3 regions of the Streptomyces sp. NPDC046716 genome follow, and region 3 is predicted to be linked to each of the others. Evidence: riboswitches for the same ligand, from Rfam matches in the RefSeq annotation. Region 3 holds a riboswitch; each other region holds the start of a gene.
What was found. Region 3 has a riboswitch for thiamine pyrophosphate ahead of thiO (glycine oxidase ThiO). Riboswitches for the same ligand answer to the same signal wherever they lie in the genome.
Positions count from the first base shown of each region.

Region 1: linked by a shared signal. The riboswitch ahead of ABZ930_RS19275 (thiamine ABC transporter substrate-binding protein) and the one ahead of thiO (glycine oxidase ThiO) in region 3 are both predicted to bind thiamine pyrophosphate.
Region 2: linked by a shared signal. The riboswitch ahead of thiC (phosphomethylpyrimidine synthase ThiC) and the one ahead of thiO (glycine oxidase ThiO) in region 3 are both predicted to bind thiamine pyrophosphate.

Region 1 covers NZ_JBEYYU010000023.1:111,226-115,482, forward strand. The annotation lists gene ABZ930_RS19260 (phosphatidate cytidylyltransferase) at 1-294, shown strand, start outside; gene ABZ930_RS19265 (hypothetical protein) at 343-546, opposite strand; gene rlmN (23S rRNA (adenine(2503)-C(2))-methyltransferase RlmN) at 686-1,792, shown strand; TPP riboswitch at 1,836-1,954, shown strand; gene ABZ930_RS19275 (thiamine ABC transporter substrate-binding protein) at 2,053-3,120, shown strand; gene ABZ930_RS19280 (iron ABC transporter permease) at 3,162-4,257, shown strand, end outside.
Region 2 covers NZ_JBEYYU010000003.1:90,662-94,918, forward strand. The annotation lists gene thiC (phosphomethylpyrimidine synthase ThiC) at 1-1,777, opposite strand, end outside; TPP riboswitch at 1,770-1,926, opposite strand; gene ABZ930_RS03305 (YibE/F family protein) at 1,998-3,353, shown strand; gene ABZ930_RS03310 (SsgA family sporulation/cell division regulator) at 3,419-3,886, opposite strand; gene ABZ930_RS03315 (helix-turn-helix domain-containing protein) at 3,987-4,257, opposite strand, start outside.
Region 3 covers NZ_JBEYYU010000020.1:35,376-39,632, reverse strand. The annotation lists gene ABZ930_RS17185 (Rv2175c family DNA-binding protein) at 1-53, opposite strand, end outside; gene ABZ930_RS17180 (FAD-dependent oxidoreductase) at 136-1,365, opposite strand; gene ABZ930_RS17175 (hypothetical protein) at 1,452-1,826, opposite strand; TPP riboswitch at 1,879-1,992, shown strand; gene thiO (glycine oxidase ThiO) at 1,990-3,213, shown strand; gene thiS (sulfur carrier protein ThiS) at 3,210-3,410, shown strand; gene ABZ930_RS17160 (thiazole synthase) at 3,418-4,212, shown strand.

The sequences.
Region 1 (4,257 bases), on a different contig from region 3:
ACCCGCGAGGGGCTCTTCGGCGCGGTGCTGTTCGCGATGGTGGCGGGCGTGCTGTGCATGCAGTTCCTGATCGACGACGGGACCTGGTGGCAGGGCCTGGTGATCGGCGCCTGCGTCGCGGCCAGCGCCACCCTGGGCGATCTCGGCGAGTCCATGATCAAGCGGGACCTCGGCATCAAGGACATGGGAACCCTGCTCCCGGGCCACGGCGGCATCATGGACCGCCTGGACTCCCTGCTGCCGACCGCTCCTGTGGTGTGGCTGCTGCTGGTGCTGTTCGTCGGATCGGCCTGAGCCGAGCGAACCGACTGAAGGGGCGGGCGCCTGCGGGGCGCCCGCCCCTTATTCCTGCGCGGGTACGGACTCGGTCGCTCTCAGATGACGGAGCCACACCACCCGCTGATTGATCAGCAGCAACACCCAGACCAGTACCTGGCCCGAAGCGATCACGATCTGCCCGGCCCGGGCACCGTCGACGATCCTTGACGCCAGAAGGGCCACGGACACGACGAGCATCGGCCAGTACAGCCAGGGGGCCCACCGCACGATGCGTACCGCACGAGGTGGGAGAACTCCGGTCGACGCTGCTCTGCTGCGGTCTGCCACTCCGCCTCCCTACCCCGGATCGACCGCGATGCGAGCTGATCCCGGGCCACCCCCGATTGTCTGCGACACTGGTACAGCCATGCCTAAGCCCGGAGAACTCACCTTTGTCGCCCCCCGCGGAGCCAAGAAGCCGCCGCGGCACCTTGCCGATATGACTCCTGCGGAGCGGAAGGAGGCTGTCGCCGCCGTCGGCGAGAAGCCGTTCCGTGCCAAGCAGCTGTCGACGCACTACTTCGCGCGGTACGCGCACGACCCCGAGCAGTGGACCGACATCCCCGCCGCGTCGCGCGAGAAGCTGCGCGAGGCGCTGCTGCCCGAGCTGATGTCCGTCGTGCGGCACCTCTCGACCGACCAGGACACCACGCGCAAGACCCTGTGGCGGCTGTTCGACGGGACGCTCGTCGAGTCGGTCCTCATGCGGTATCCGGACCGGGTGACGATGTGCATCTCGTCGCAGGCCGGGTGCGGGATGAACTGCCCGTTCTGCGCCACCGGGCAGGCCGGTCTCGACCGGAACCTGTCGACCGGTGAGATCGTGCACCAGATCGTGGACGGGATGCGGGCTCTCCGGGACGGGGAGATCCCCGGCGGTCCCGCCCGGCTGTCCAACATCGTGTTCATGGGGATGGGGGAGCCGCTCGCCAACTACAAGCGGGTCGTCCAGTCCATCCGTGCGCTCACCGACCCCGAGCCGGACGGCCTCGGGCTGAGCCAGCGCGGCATCACCGTGTCGACCGTGGGTCTCGTGCCCGCCATCCACCGGTTCGCCGACGAGGGCTTCAAGTGCCGGCTCGCCATCTCGCTGCACGCGCCGGACGACGAGCTGCGCGACACCCTCGTACCGGTCAACACCCGGTGGAAGGTGCGGGAGGTGCTCGACGCCGGATGGGAGTACGCCGCCAAGTCCGGGCGCCGGCTCTCCATCGAGTACGCGCTCATCCGGGACATCAACGACCAGGCGTGGCGCGGTGACCGGCTCGGCCGGCTGCTCCGGGGCAAGCCGGTGCACGTCAATCTCATTCCGCTGAACCCGACGCCCGGGTCGAAGTGGACGGCGTCGCGGCCCGAGGACGAGAAGGCGTTCGTCGAGGCGATCGCCGCTCACGGTGTGCCCGTGACCGTGCGCGACACCCGTGGTCAGGAGATCGACGGGGCGTGTGGTCAGCTCGCGGCGACCGAGCGGTAGCCTGGCAGCCGTACGACGTACGTACACTCGTACAGACATCTTCATATTCCGACAGGGGAGCGCCACAGCGCTGAGAGTGCGGTAGCCAGACACATGGTGGGCCGCAGACCCTCTGAACCTTGCCCAGGTCATTCTGGGTAGGAAGTTCGGTCACCACTCAAGCTGTTGCGCCCTGCCCTGAGGCCGTCGAGGCCCCGGGGCAGGGCCGCGTCTCTTCCTGGACACCCCCAGGAGGAAAACAAGTGAGCAAGAAGACACGCATGGCCGTGGCCGTGTCGGTGGGGCTCGGTCTGGTCACGCTGTCCGCGTGCGGGTCGTCCTCGGACGGCGCGGGCTCCGGCGGCGACTCCAAGACCGTCACGCTCGTCAGCCACGACTCGTGGGTCGTCTCCAAGAGCGTCCTCGCCGACTTCGAGAAGACGTCCGGGTACCAGGTCAAGGTCCTCAAGGACGGCGACGCCGGAGAGGCCGTCAACAAGGCCATCCTGTCCAAGGGCAACCCGCAGGGCGACGTCTTCTTCGGCGTCGACAACACCCTGCTCTCCCGCGCCCTCGACAACGGCGTCTTCGCCTCCTACAAGGCGAAGGGCCTCGACCAGGTGGAGAGCCGCTACCAGCTCGACGCCGGCAAGAACCGGGTCACGCCGATCGACACCGGCGACATCTGCGTCAACTACGACAAGAAGTACTTCGAGCGCCACCACATGACCCCGCCGGCGTCCTTCGCCGACCTGGCCGAGCCCGCGTACAAGGACCTCCTCGTCACCGAGAACGCGTCCACCTCCTCGCCCGGCCTCGGCTTCCTGCTCGGGACGGCCGCGAGCTACGGCGACGACGGCTGGCAGGCGTACTGGAAGAAGCTCAAGGCCAACGGCGTGAAGGTCGTCGACGGCTGGGAGCAGGCGTACAACGAGGAGTTCAGCGGGAGCGCCGGCGGCAAGAAGGCGGGCGGGGAGCGGCCGCTCGTCGTGTCGTACGCGTCGTCGCCGCCGGCCGAGGCGATCTACTCCGACCCGCAGCCGAAGACCTCGCCGGTCGGCGTGGCGAAGGGGACCTGCTTCCGGCAGATCGAGTTCGCCGGGCTGCTCGACGGCGCGAAGAACGAGAAGGGCGGGCAGGCGCTCGTCGACTTCCTGATCTCCAAGAAGTTCCAGGAGGACATGCCGCTCAACATGTTCGTCGACCCGGTGACGAAGAACGCCACCGCGCCCGCCGAGTACACCAAGTACGCGGTCCCGGTCGACGACCCCGAGACGATGGCGCCGGACAAGATCGCGGACCACCGCGACGACTGGGTCAAGTCGTGGACCTCGCTCGTACTGAAGTAGGCGCGAAGGCGCCCTCGGGGAGCGCGGCGCGGCTCGGCCTGATGGTCCTGCCCGTCGTGTTCTTCGGGGTCTTCTTCGCCTATCCCGTCGTCGCGATCGTCCAGCGCGGGCTGCACGTCGGCGGCGGCTGGCAGTTCGGGCGGATCACCGAGGTGCTCGGGCAGTCCGACATCCGGCACGTGCTGTGGTTCACCGTGTGGCAGGCGCTCGCGTCGACCGCGCTCACGCTGCTGGTCGCGCTGCCCGGCGCCTATGTCTTCGCGCGCCTGGACTTCCCCGGCAAGCAGGTGCTGCGGGCGGTCGTGACCGTGCCGTTCGTGCTGCCGACCGTGGTCGTCGGCACCGCCTTCCTCGCCCTCCTCGGACAGGGCGGGCTGCTCGACGAGCTGTGGGGGGTGCGGCTCGACACCACGGTGTGGGCGATCCTGCTCGCGCACGTCTTCTTCAACTACGCGGTCGTCGTACGGACCGTGGGCGGCCTGTGGGCGCAGCTCGACCCGCGCCAGGAGGAGGCCGCGCGGATGCTCGGCGCCTCGCGCCTCGCCGCCTGGCGGAAGGTGACGCTGCCCGCGCTCGGGCCCGCCGTCGCGGCCGCCGCGCTGATGGTGTTCCTGTTCACCTTCACCTCGTTCGGCGTCGTGCAGATCCTGGGCGGGCCCGGGTTCTCGACGCTGGAGGTCGAGATCTACCGGCAGACCGCGCAGATCTTCGACCTGCCGACCGCCGCCGTGCTCACCCTCGTGCAGTTCGCCGCCGTCGGGCTGATCCTCGCCGTGCACGCCTGGACCGTGCGGCGCAGGGAGAGCGCCCTGCGGCTCGTCGACGCCGCGCAGACCGCCCGGCGGCCGCGCGGCACCGGGCAGTGGGCTCTGCTGGGCGGGGTGCTGGCGAGCGTCGCGCTGCTGGTCCTGCTGCCGCTGGGCGTGCTGGTGCTGCGCTCGTTCGACACGGCGGACGGTTTCGGCTTCGGCTACTACCGGGCGCTGTCGTCGTCCGACAGCGGGACCTTCCTCGTACCGCCGATCGACGCCATCGGGAACTCGCTGGAGTACGCGGTCGCCGCCACCGCCATCGCGCTGCTGATCGGCGGCCTCGCCGCGGCTGCGCTGACCCGCAGGTCCGGGCGTCTCGTGCGCG
Region 2 (4,257 bases), on a different contig from region 3:
GGTACACGCGGTTGCCCGCCTGCGCGAACTCCTTCGACTTCTGCTCCATGCCCGCCTCGATCTCGGACTTGTCCGCAAAGGCCGTGCCGTGCTCGCGCCGGATGTCCTGCGAGATCTTCATCGAGCAGAATTTCGGGCCACACATCGAGCAGAAGTGCGCGGTCTTCGCGGGCTCGGCCGGCAGCGTCTCGTCGTGGAACTCGCGTGCCGTGTCCGGGTCGAGAGCCAGGTTGAACTGGTCCTCCCAGCGGAACTCGAAGCGGGCGTCGGACAGCGCGTCGTCCCACTCCTGCGCGCCCGGGTGGCCCTTGGCGAGGTCCGCCGCGTGCGCCGCGATCTTGTAGGTGATGACGCCGGTCTTCACGTCGTCCCGGTTCGGCAGGCCCAGGTGCTCCTTGGGCGTGACGTAGCAGAGCATCGCCGTGCCCCACCAGGCGATCATCGCGGCGCCGATCCCGGACGTGATGTGGTCGTACGCCGGGGCGACGTCGGTGGTCAGCGGGCCGAGCGTGTAGAACGGCGCCTCCTCGCAGATCTCCTGCTGGAGGTCGATGTTCTCCTTGATCTTGTGCATCGGGACGTGCCCGGGGCCCTCGATCATCGTCTGCACGTTGTGCCGCTTCGCGATCGTGTTCAGCTCACCGAGGGTGCGCAGCTCCGCGAACTGGGCCTCGTCGTTGGCGTCCGCGATGGAGCCGGGGCGCAGGCCGTCGCCGAGCGAGTACGTGACGTCGTACGCCGCGAGGATCTCGCACAGCTCCTCGAAGTGCTCGTAGAGGAAGCTCTCCCTGTGGTGCGCGAGACACCAGGCGGCCATGATCGAGCCGCCGCGCGAGACGATGCCGGTCTTGCGGTTGGCGGTCAGCGGGACGTACGGGAGGCGGACTCCGGCGTGGACCGTCATGTAGTCCACGCCCTGCTCGGCCTGCTCGATCACCGTGTCCTTGTAGATGTCCCAGGTCAGTTCCTCGGCCCGGCCGTCGACCTTCTCGAGGGCCTGGTAGAGCGGCACGGTGCCGATCGGGACGGGGGAGTTGCGCAGCACCCACTCGCGGGTGGTGTGGATGTTGCGGCCGGTGGAGAGGTCCATGACGGTGTCGGCGCCCCAGCGGGTCGCCCACGTCATCTTCTCCACCTCCTCCTCGATGGAGGACGTGACCGCGGAGTTGCCGATGTTGGCGTTGACCTTCACCAGGAACCGCTTGCCGATGATCATCGGCTCGATCTCCGGGTGGTTCACGTTGGCGGGCAGCACCGCGCGGCCCGCAGCGATCTCCTCGCGGACGACCTCGGGTGAGACGTTCTCCCGAAGGGCCACGTACTCCATCTCCGGGGTGATCTCACCCCGTCGTGCGTACGCGAGTTGGGTCACCGCCTGGCCGTCGCGGCCGCGGCGCGGCTGGCGCGGGCGGCCGGGGAAGACCGCGTCCAGGTTGCGCAGTCCGCCGCGCGGCGACGTGTGCTTGATGCCGTCGTCCTCGGGGCGGACGGGGCGTCCCGCGTACTCCTCGGTGTCGCCGCGGCCGATGATCCAGTTCTCCCGCAGGGGCGCGAGCCCCCGGCGGACATCGGTGTCGACGGTCGGATCGGTGTACGGGCCGGACGTGTCGTACAGCGTGACCGACTGTCCGTTGGTGAGATGCACCTGACGGACCGGCACATGGAGATCGGGGCGCGAACCCTCGATGTATCCCTTGTGCCAGCCGATGGACTTCCCGGCCTCGTCGGGGTTCTCACCCTGGTCGGAGGCAGGCGTGCGTGCGTCCTTGATGCTCATGAGAGCTACTCCCTACGCCGGCATTACCCGGTAACAGGTTCGGCGGTCGACGCAGCCGTCTTCGTCCTGCCTGTTTCACGTGAAACAGGTCCTGCGACGAAGGTCAGCGCCCTCTCAGCCCGGTGCTCCGAGCTCCCGCGTGTGCAAAGGTGCCTCCACGCTAGCGCCCCTTCGGACGCGTTGAACAGAGGGCCCCTGTCGTTCTTGCGATGATCGGTCGGTGACCACCACCCAGCAGCCGCCTCCCCCGCCCCAACCACCCCATGGACACGGCCCGTCCGAGGGAGGGCACGGCCACTCCCACAGCCACGGCCCGGCCGCCCCGGTCTCCAGGCATCTGCGGAAGGTCATCGCGGCGGTCCTGATCCCGTTCTCCGTCGCGGTGGTGGTGGGCCTCGCGGTGCTGTGGCCCGGCGGCGCACCGCCCCACGAGCGCACCGGAGTCGGCTTCGACCGGCAGACGCAGCAGGCGACGGTGGCCAAGGTCGAGAAGGTCCCCTGCGCGTCCGTGAACGCCTCGGGGGACACCCCGACCGGCGACACCTCCACGGCCGAGGGTTCGTCCGCCCAGCAGCAGGCCGGCGGCACCTGTGAGAACGCGACGATCCGCATCAGCACCGGCAAGGACAAGGGCCGTACGTTCACGGAGGTCGTCCAGCCGGACTCACCGCGGCAGTTGCACGAGGGCCAGAAGGTGATCGTGGCCTACGCGCCGGACGCCCCGGAGAATCTGCAGTACTCGGTCACCGATGTGAACCGCAAGATTCCGATGGTGCTGCTGGCCGGAATCTTCGCCCTGGCCGTGGTGCTGGTCGGCCGCATGCGGGGCGTCATGGCGCTGGTCGCGCTCGCGGTCAGCTTCGGAGTGCTGACGCTGTTCATCCTGCCCGCGATCCTCCAGGGCTCGAATCCCCTGGTGGTGGCGGTCGTCGGGGCCAGCGCCATCATGCTGATCGCGCTCTACATGTGCCACGGGCTGTCGGCGAGAACCTCCGTCGCCGTCCTGGGCACCCTGGTCTCCCTGGTGCTCATCGGCCTGCTGGGCTCGCTGTTCATCGGCTGGGCCGCCCTGACCGGCAACACGGACGACAACACCGGCCTGATCCACGGCCTGTATCCGGACATCGACATGAGCGGTCTGCTGCTCGCGGGCGTCATCATCGGCTCGCTCGGGGTGCTCGACGACGTGACGGTCACCCAGACGTCGGCGGTCTGGGAACTGCACGAGGCCAACCCCTCGATGGGCTGGCGGGGGCTGTACCGGGCGGGCATCCGGATCGGCCGCGACCACATCGCGTCGGTCGTCAACACCCTGGTCCTGGCGTACGCGGGCGCGGCGCTGCCGCTGCTGCTGCTGTTCTCGATCGCGCAGAGCAGCGTGTCGGACGTGGCCAACAGTGAGCTGGTGGCCGAGGAGATCGTCCGCACGCTGGTCGGCTCGATCGGCCTGGTCGCCTCTGTGCCGGTGACGACGGCGCTGGCCGCCCTGGTGGTCTCCGCCGACCGCCCGGGCCCTCAGGCCCCTGCCAGAACCGCTCCTGCACGCGGTGGCAGAGGCCGACGACGCAGGGCGTGAGCGCGGTACTGCTCGGGTGTACCGCACTGCTGAAGCGTTACGTCGAGGGCGTCGGCGCGGGGGAGTCAGCCGGCGCTCTGCTCCTCGGCCAGGATCCGGTCGAGCGCCTCGTCGAGGTCGGCCTCGAAGTCGGCGAGGGCCTGCTCGTGACCGAGCGGCACCAGCTTGTCGGTGCGGTCGAGGAAGGCGATGATCGGCGCGACCCCGGCCCGGAACAGCGCCTGATCGCTGCCGACCTGGAGCCTGATGTGGACCTCACCGGGCAATTCGGCGGTGGTCCCGCCGCCCGACGGCTCCACGGGGGAGATCCGCACATCACCGTCGCCGGTCGCCCCGTTGACCCCGTCGACGAGGAGCTCCCGGCCGAATGCCCAGGTCACGGGCGCGTCGCCGGGGAGATGGAAGGTCAGCCGCACGGCGTACGGGTCGGTGGACTCGTACCGGAGCTCCACCGGAATGCGGAAAGCGAGCTCCTCGGAGACGAGGAAGCTCATCATGACCTCTGCCTGAACTGCTTGTACCGACTCGCGCATCGCCTACCCCGTCAACTTGCCGTCGATTGGCCAGGAATGACCTTCCTGACACTGCTGGCATCTTGCTCAACGTACACGGAGGATCACAAGGAGTGAGTTTTCAGATGCTGATAGAGAAGGCGAGTGTCCCTACGAGCCTGCCGATCTCGCTCTGCAACTGACGGGCCGCGGGAAGCAGCTTCCCGAACTGATGGGAAGGGAGAGAAATGGCCAATGTCGCGGCGGCGGTTCCGACCGTGATCGGGAACGCGGCGCAGGCCGAGCCGAGCGCGTACTCCTGTCGCTCCACGACCGGTTCCATACGCTCGAGCGCACCGAGTTTCCGCAGGAGAGCGGGGTTGTCGCGCGGTGAGTACGGGGTCAGGGACGAG
Region 3 (4,257 bases):
AGGGTCAGCCACTCGGGGACGAGAGCATCGATCTTTGCGTCAATCTCGGTCACGGGACAAGCCTGCCATCCCGGACTGACAGTCGGAAGCCGGGACCGTCTGACCAGGTGTTTCAGGAACGGCTGGAGGCGCCGGTCACGCCACGGCGGACTTCAGCGGGCGGGCCGGGTCGGCCAGCCGCTCGGGGTCCAGGACCGTTCCGGCCTCGATGAGTTTGCGGCCCTGGGCCAGGTCGCGGGGCTTGCCGACCGCGAGGACGGCCACCAGGGCGCCCTCGCGCAGCCAGCACACCGACCAGGCGGCACCGGCCGGGTCGCCGCGCCACACGGCCGTGTCGGCGCTCTCGTGGTGGCCCGCGTACTGCACGAAGCGGCCGAACTGCTCGGACCAGAAGTACGGCACCGGGTCGTAGACGGCGGGCGTCTCCCCGATGATGTTCGCCGCCACGGTGCGCGGGCCCTGCAGGGCGTTGTCCCAGTGGTGGACCAGGAGTCGCTCTCCGTAGCGCCTCGAGGGGAACGACGAGCAGTCCCCCACCGCGTACACGTCGGGTACGGAGGTGCGCAGTCCCTCGTCGGCCAGCACCTCGCGGTGGTCGCCGAGGGCGATGCCGGAGCCGGCCAGCCAGCGGGTGGCGGGGCGGGCGCCGATGCCGATGACGACGGCTCCGGCGGGCAGGCGCGTGCCGTCGTCCAGGACCACGGCCCCGGGTTCGATGTGCTCCACGCGCGCGCGGGTGCGCAGTTCGGCGCCCGAGTCCGCGTACCAGGCGGCCATGGGGGCCGCGATCTCGGCGGGCAGCGCCCCGGCCAGCGGCCGCTCGGCCGCCTCGACGACGGTGACCCGGCAGCCGGCCTCGCGCGCGGCGGTGGCGAACTCCGCGCCGATCCACCCCGCGCCCACGACCACCACGTCGTGCTGCTCGGCGAGGACGGGCCGCAGCCGCTCGGCGTCGTCGAGGGTGCGCAGCAGATGGACTCCGGGGACGTCCTCGGTGCCCGGCAGCCGCACCGGTTCGGCACCGGTGGCGACGACCAGCACGTCGTACGGGACGGGGCCCTGCGCGGTGTCCAGCTCGTGGTCGCCGGGGCGCAGGCCGGTGACCTCACGGCCCAGCTCCAGGGTGACGCCGAGCGCCTCGAAGTCGACGTCGAAGGCGGAGCCCTCGGCCTTGCCCAGGAGGACCGCCTTGGACAGCGGCGGCCGGTCGTAGGGCTGGTGGGGCTCGGCGCCGATCAGCGTGACCGTGCCGGGGAAGCCCTGTTCGCGCAGGGCCACCGCCGTCTGCACTCCGGCCATGCCCGCGCCCACGACGACGACGCGCCGCCCTGCCGAAACCGTGTTCCCGTTCCGCTGCTCGCTCACGGGATCACCTTAGGCACCTGATCTTGTGTCAGTCAGCGGAGCGGGCCACTCGAGCTCCGTGACGTCCTGCACACGTGTCACCGGGTTTAGTGATCATCAGGGTTCGCGGGGCGGTGGGCGACCGGCCCGATCTCCTCGACGACGCTGGTGCCGTGGCCCTCCTGCGACTCCCACCGCCAGCTCTCGTCGAGCCGCACCCGTCCGTCCGGCAGCTCGGACACGACGGAGAGGCAGTGCCCCGATGAGGTGGACCCGTCGGTCTTCAGCTGGACGTAGCGGAAGTCGAGCCGGTCGCCGGAGCGGGTGCCCACGAGGTGTCCGCGGACGACGTCGCCGCCCTCGTAGCCGGCCCAGATCCGGCCGTCCTCCTCGTGGTAGGCGAAGCGGGTCCGGGTCCCGACCTGGCCCGGGGCCTGATCGGCGACAGGGGCGAGGTAGAGACCGTCGAGCGAGCGTGCCACGGGCGAGGGCTCCCTTACTGGAGGGCTGGCCGAAGAGCTAGGGTGGCCACCGTAAAGCACTCGCGGGAGCCCGTACGCAGTGGGCTGAGAGGGAGGCTGGAGCGGCCTCCGACCGTACGAACCTGATCCGGGTCATGCCGGCGAAGGGAGGGGCTGGACGCCCATGTCGCGTACGCCGTCCGGAGCACCGGACTCCAGCGCGCAGCCATCGAGGGCCGGCGCGCCGAAGAAGGCCCCCGCCACCGACGTCCTGGTCGTCGGCGGCGGCATCATCGGTCTCGTCACCGCGTGGCGGGCCGCCCAGCGCGGTCTGTCCGTCGCGGTCGTGGACCCCGAACCGGGCGGCGGGGCCGCCCAGGTGGCGGCCGGGATGCTGGCCGCCGTCACCGAACTGCACTACGGCGAGCAGACGCTGCTCGGCCTGAACGTCGCGTCGGCCGCCCGCTATCCGGAGTTCGCCGCCGAGCTGTCCGAGGCCACCGGCCAGGATCTCGGCTACCGCGCGTGCGGCACGCTCGCCGTCGCGCTGGACGCCGACGACCGGGCCCACTTGCGTGAACTGCACGCGCTGCAAACGAAGTCGGGCCTCGACTCGGAGTGGCTGTCGGGCCGCGACTGCCGTCGCCTCGAACCGATGCTCGCGCCGGGCGTGCGCGGGGGCCTGCGGGTCGACGGTGACCACCAGATCGACCCGAGAAGGCTCGCGAGCGCCCTGCTGACGGCCTGCGAGCGCTCCGGCGTGATCCTGCACCGTGCGTGGGCCGACCGGCTCCGTGTCGCCCGGGACCGGGCGTGCGGCGTCACGCTCACCGACCGCACCGAGCTCGACGCAGGCCAGGTCGTGCTGGCGGGCGGGAGCCGCAGCGGACAGCTGGCCGGCGTTCCCGACGAGGTGCTGCCGCCCGTCCGGCCGGTCAAGGGCCAGGTGCTGCGCCTGACGGTGCCGCGGCGGTACGCGCCGTTCCTGAGCCGCACCGTGCGCGCGGTGGTCCGCGGCAGCCACGTCTACCTGGTCCCGCGCGTCAACGGCGAACTGGTCGTCGGCGCGACCACCGAGGAGCTGGGCTGGGACACCACGGTCACCGCGGGCGGCGTCTACGAGTTGCTGCGCGACGCCCACGAACTCGTCCCCGGCATCACGGAACTGCCGCTGACGGAGACCCGCGCGGGCCTGCGCCCCGGCTCCCCCGACAACGCCCCGCTGCTGGGCCCGACCGCGCTGCCGGGCCTGCACCTCGCCACCGGTCACCACCGCAACGGCGTGCTGCTCACGCCGGTCACCGGGGACGCCCTCGCGCATGTCCTGGTCACCGGTGAACTCCCCGAAGAGGCGCGCCCGTTCACCCCGAGGCGGTTCAGTGCCGCCACCCTGGAGCAGCCCGCATGAACGTCACTGTGAACGGCGAGCCGCGCGCCGTGGCCGCCGGGGTCACGCTCGGCGCCCTGGTGGCCACGCTCACCACGGCGCACTCCGGTGTGGCCGCCGCGCTCAACGAGACCGTCGTGCCGCGCACCCGCTGGCCCCTCACCGCGCTCTCCGAGGGAGACCGCGTCGAAGTCCTCACCGCCGTCCAAGGAGGCTGACTCATTCATGGCTGACGACGCTTTCGTCCTCGGCGGCACCACCTACTCCTCGCGCCTGATCATGGGCACGGGCGGGGCGCCGAGCCTCGACGTCCTCGAACGCTCCCTGGTCGCCTCCGGCACCGAGCTGACCACGGTGGCGATGCGGCGCGTCAGCGCCGACGTCCACGGCTCGGTCCTGTCGGTCCTGGAGAAGCTGGGCATCCGGGTGCTGCCGAACACCGCGGGCTGCTTCACGGCGGGCGAGGCGGTGCTCACGGCCCGCCTCGCGCGCGAGGCTCTGGGCACGGACCTGGTCAAGCTGGAGGTCATCGCGGACGAGCGCACCCTCCTGCCGGATCCCATCGAGCTGCTGGACGCCGCCGAGACCCTGGTCGACGACGGTTTCACGGTCCTGCCGTACACCAACGACGACCCGGTGCTGGCCCGCAAGCTGGAGGACGTGGGCTGTGCGGCGGTCATGCCGCTGGGCTCCCCCATCGGGTCCGGGCTCGGCATCCGCAATCCGCACAACTTCCAGCTGATCGTCGAGCACGCGCGCGTGCCGGTGATCCTGGACGCGGGCGCGGGCACGGCGTCCGATGTGGCGTTCGCCATGGAACTGGGCTGCGCCGGTGTGATGCTCGCCTCCGCGGTGACCCGCGCCCAGGAGCCGGTCCTCATGGCCGACGGGATGCGGCACGCGGTGGAGGCGGGACGGCTGGCGTACCGCGCGGGGCGGATCCCCCGGCGCCATTTCGCCGAGGCGTCCTCGCCCCAGGAGGGGCGCGCGCACCTCGATCCCGAGCGCCCCGCCTTCTGACGCCCGCGCCGGTCACAGCTCTGCTGCAGTACGGGTCCGGTCCTG